DNA from 2 places in the Labrenzia sp. R5_0 genome. Region 2 is predicted to be linked to the other one. Evidence: riboswitches for the same ligand, from Rfam matches in the RefSeq annotation. Region 2 holds a riboswitch; the other holds the start of a gene.
The links. A riboswitch is a leader RNA that binds a small molecule or an ion and turns the genes downstream of it on or off. The one in region 2 is predicted to bind S-adenosylmethionine.

Region 1 (2,385 bases), on a different contig from region 2:
CTTCCCACTCATGCGCTGACGTCTGCCGAAATGGCGCATCTTCGCCTGGAAAAACTCGGCTTCGTCTTCCAGTTTCATTTCCTGCTGCCGGAGTTTACCGCACTGGAAAACGTGATGATACCGATGCAGCGGCTCGGCAAACGCAGCCCCAAGGCCCAACTCGACCATGCGACGGAGCTTCTGGCGGCGCTGGGTCTGGAAGAGTTTCTTCACCGCCGCCCGGAGCAATTGTCCGGCGGCCAGCGACAGCGCGTCGCTGTCGCCCGGGCACTTGCCAATTCACCGCAGTTGATCCTTGCTGATGAACCGACCGGCAGTCTCGACAGTGCATCGACGGAACAGGTGTTTGAAAGTCTTCAGGCCATTGTGAAGACCGAAAGGACCACCGTCGTCGCCGTTACCCATGATATCGATCTCGCCGACAGGATGGACCGGCGTATCCACCTGGTCGACGGCCGCATCGATTACGACCGGCACCACCAAAGGGAAGAAGCACCCGGCTTGGGCGCATAATTTGCGGCCTGAGTAGATGGCACCGGTTTCAGGCGACTTGAGGCTCATGCACCGGCTGGACTATCGCCAGCAGCATCAGGAGCGCAACAGGTATCGCAAGCGCCCAGAACCCCATAACGGTCATCAGGAAACTCGCCAGGAGGCCTCCGGCCGCGAAGGCCATCAGGACGAAGGCCTGGTGACGGATCCGGGAGCGGCTGTCGGGCCGCGTTTCGGGATGCGTGAAATAGTCGGCGATGCCGAGCACAAGCTTCAGCGTATTGCCGGTCATGATGGTCGTGGGAACATGCCTGTTGAGCAGGGTCAGCATGATGACGTTCTGCAACGACATGGCCACGGTGGAGAAGCCGACAGCCGTCAGAGTGACGGCGGACAACGGCCCTCCGGCGGAAGGATCTCCAAGACCGGCGACGAACATGAAGCCCGCCACCAGCAAAGCTTCGAGCGCGAACAGATGCCGGACGGCAATCCTGTTTTTGCGCACCAGCGCAGTGACCGAAACGAACCAGAAGAGAGTCGAACCGAAGAATACCGCGAGCACGAAAACCTTCAGGGCCGCGTTTTGCCCCTGGTGAAACACCTCCGTGCACAAGACGACAAGCGTTCCGGTAATGAATGCCGTGAAGGTGTGAAACAGGCCGAGAATACAGACCACATCGATGAAGCAGGCACAAAAGGCGAGCAGAATCGGCACCAACGGCCGACTGTGATGCAACATGGATCGGTCCAATTGTGGAGCTCCCGAGCTAGTCCTTTCAGGAAGATGTGCCATGCACTGGCGGACTTGCCAAGCCGGATTGGACATGGCATAAGCGCGCCATCATCAAGAGAAGGGCTGGCGCCCTCGCCAACCTGCCATTCCGGGCAAGGTGGTTTCCGCAACAGGGATGCGGCTGGTCAGACCCTCAACCGAGGCTTTCCGGCAACTAAGCGGTTAATTTGCATGCGCCAGTCCTCCTCGGGCAACCGATGGAGGATTTTTTGTCTCAGGACCCTTTTGCCGGACGTGCGGCAGATCTGATCGAGAACCATGTGGCGGCGAGCTCCAAGCTTGCCGGAACGGATATCTGGTGCCAGGCCGCTGAAGACTGCGTTCTGGCGCGGATCAAATCCCTGCGCATCCTGGGTGGCCTACCACGGCACAAGGCGCCGCTCAGCCAGACCGCCCGCACCGAGCGTTTGAAAACACTGCTTCAACTGTGGGCGAACGGCTGCACCTGCGCTGTCGATGAAGACCTCTTTGCCGATATTCTCAACCGGCACGGACCCGTCAGGCACTGACGGGGCGTGCCCCCGTGTGGTGCACAACGTCTGCACTCTGCCAATTTCTTTGATACAGGCGTGCTGCAGCAACTCGCCTCATCCTGAGGAAGGCCGAAGGCCTGTCTCGAAGGATGAGTTTTTTTGGGGAACCAAGCCGGATGAGATCGCGGCGCTCAGTCCCTCTTGGGGACCGGGCGCGGCTTGCCGCCGTCATCGACGGCCACCATGGTGAAGACCGCTTCGGTCACCTTTTCACGATGGCCGTAGCGATGGCGCAGGGCCCAGGATTCAAGCTTGATTTCCATCGACGAGTTGCCGACACGAAGGACTTCGGCATAAACGCACAGCACGTCGCCCACATGGACAGGCCGGATGAATTTCATCTTGTCGACCGCGATGGTCACGACACGTCCCTCGGCCCGTTGACCGGCTGCGATACCGCCTGCCAGGTCCATCTGCGACAACACCCAGCCCCCGAAAATATCTCCCGAGGCATTGGTGTCGGCAGGCATTGCCATGGTGCGCAATGTCAGATCGCCTGTCGGCTTTTCGTCGTACACGCCTGAGCCCCTCCGCTGATTCTCGCAAGAAGACTAGGTCATCACCTGC
Region 2 (2,385 bases):
GCTTGCCTACGGTTTTGCCGCGATATGCGTCGTGTCCGCCGGCGCCCGCGTGCTCATTGGCGTGAAGGCGCTGCGGCAGACCGGCCGTTAGATCGCCTGGAGCGCCTTCTCGATATCTTCCAGCAGATCCTGCGGATCCTCCAGACCGATTGAAAGCCGCAGGATACCATCGGTGATACCGAGTTCCGCGCGCGCTTCCTCGCCAATCGACTGGTGCGTGGTCGTCGCCGGATGAGTGATCAGGCTCTTGGCGTCGCCCAGGTTGTTGGAGATCTTGACGATTTCCAGCGCGTTTGTGAAACGGAACGCGGCTTCCTTGCCGCCCTCGATTTCCATCGCCAACATGGTGGATCCGCCGCTCATCTGGCGTTTGGCAACATCGGCCTGCGGGTGGTCGTCCCGGCCCGGATAGATCAGCCGCGCGACCCTGGACTGGCTTGCCAGATAGTCGGCAATCCTGCCCGCCGTTTCCGTCTGGCGCGCAACGCGCAGCGGCAGCGTTTCCAGGCCCTTCAACAGGACCCAGGCACTGAACGGGCTCATGTGCGGACCGGTATGCTTGATGAAAGGCATGACCTCGTCGTTGATCCATTCCTCGTCCGACAGGATCACACCACCGAGGCACCGGCCCTGACCATCGATGTGCTTGGTGGCCGAATAGACGACCACATCGGCACCGAGCTGAAACGGCGACTGATACAGCGGGGTCGCAAACACGTTGTCGACGATCAGACGGGCACCGGCTTCCTTGGCGATCTGTGCCACGGCCTCGATGTCGATGACTTCCAGCGTCGGGTTGGTCGGGCTTTCCAGGAACAGGGCCTTGGTGTTCGGCCGGACAGCCGCCTTCCACTGCTCAATGTCCGTTCCGTCTACCAGCGTGCTTTCAACGCCGAAGCGCGGCAACAGTGTTTCGCAAATATAGCGGCAGGAGCCGAACAGGGCCTTGGCGGCAATCACGTGATCGCCTGCCCTTACCGCTGCCATCAGCGCCAGATTGACGGCCGCCATGCCGCTGGCGGTTGCCCGCGCGGCCTCAGCCCCTTCCAGTGCCTTGATGCGGTCCTCGAACATGGTGACGGTCGGGTTGGCATAGCGCGAATAGACATAACCCGGGTCCTCGCCATTGAATCTGGCCTCGGCAGCTTCGGCACCGCTGTAGGTAAAGCCCTGGGTCAGGTAGATGGTCTCCGAGGTTTCACCAAACGGTGACCGCATGGTGCCGCCATGAACCAGAGTGGTTGCAGGGCGCCAGTTCTTGTTTCCGGTCTTGGTGGTCTCAGTCATGTCTTTCATTCGCTCCAAACGCAAAAAACCCCAGCCTCAAGACCGGGGTTCTCACCTCCGGCCTTTTTAGCAACTTGTTTAACGTGGCTGCAAGCCGGCCGGCCCAAATCACCACGAAGTGAGCCTGTCCTACGGGAAAAGCAGGCACAGGTCAATTGTCTTGCGCACGATCCTCTCAAAAGCCCCGTTCTGCCAGAATGCCTGTTGGCGCGGGCGGCCCGATCCTTTAATGACCATAGACCAGCATAATGCGGAACATCTTCATGAACGTCACAGCGGGTCAGGTCTTGAACGGAAGCGCACTTCTCACAGCAAACGGCATTTTGCCGGAACGGGTAATCCAGGCCATGTTCGCCGCCGGAGAGATTTCAGCGGACGCGCCGCCTGTCACCGGTCAGATACAGCCTGCCAGCCTCGACCTGCGTCTGGGCAAGGAAGCCTACCGGGTGCGTGCCAGCTTCCTGCCGGGCCCCGACATCCAGGTAGCAGCTCGGCTTGAGCAGATGAAACTGCACACGGTCGACCTGAGCGAAGGTGCCGTCCTTGAAACAGGCTGCGTCTATATCGTGCCGCTGCAGGAAAGCCTCGCCCTGGCTCCCGACATTTCGGCAACCGCCAACCCGAAAAGCTCGACCGGCCGCCTGGACGTCTTCACCCGCGTCATCACAGACAACGGCCTTGCCTTCGACACCATTCCGGCCGGCTACACCGGTCCGCTTTATGCCGAAATCTCGCCGCTGACCTTTCCGATCCTCGTGCGGTCCGGGTCCCGCCTCAGCCAGATCCGCTTCCGGCGCGGTCAATCGCTCATTCCCGATGCGGAGCTGGAAGAGGTGCACAAGGCCCACACGCTGATGAGCGGTGGCAACGAGCGCATCGGCAACGGTGTGCAGCTCTCCATCGATCTGGAAGGGACCGGACCCAACAGCCTGATCGGATATCGCGCCAAGCAACACTCCGGACTGATCGATGTGGATGTCGTCGGCGCGCAGGACGTTCTGGATTTCTGGGAACCTATCTATCGCCGCCAGCGGGCGGAACTTATCCTCGATCCAGATGCATTCTATATTCTGGTCAGCCAGGAAGCTGTGCATGTGC

Region 1: another riboswitch for S-adenosylmethionine. It lies ahead of J7447_RS19690 (hypothetical protein); the one in region 2 lies ahead of J7447_RS01225 (O-succinylhomoserine sulfhydrylase).

Annotation. Positions count from the first base shown of each region.
Region 1 is NZ_JAGHRK010000003.1:933,940-936,324, reverse strand. It holds gene J7447_RS19700 (ABC transporter ATP-binding protein) at 1-513, shown strand, start outside; gene J7447_RS19695 (YoaK family protein) at 542-1,231, opposite strand; SAM-I-IV-variant riboswitch at 1,329-1,453, shown strand; gene J7447_RS19690 (hypothetical protein) at 1,495-1,794, shown strand; gene J7447_RS19685 (acyl-CoA thioesterase) at 1,950-2,294, opposite strand.
Region 2 is NZ_JAGHRK010000001.1:258,902-261,286, reverse strand. It holds gene J7447_RS01230 (CDP-alcohol phosphatidyltransferase family protein) at 1-91, shown strand, start outside; gene J7447_RS01225 (O-succinylhomoserine sulfhydrylase) at 88-1,287, opposite strand; SAM riboswitch at 1,333-1,412, opposite strand; gene J7447_RS01220 (2'-deoxycytidine 5'-triphosphate deaminase) at 1,551-2,385, shown strand, end outside.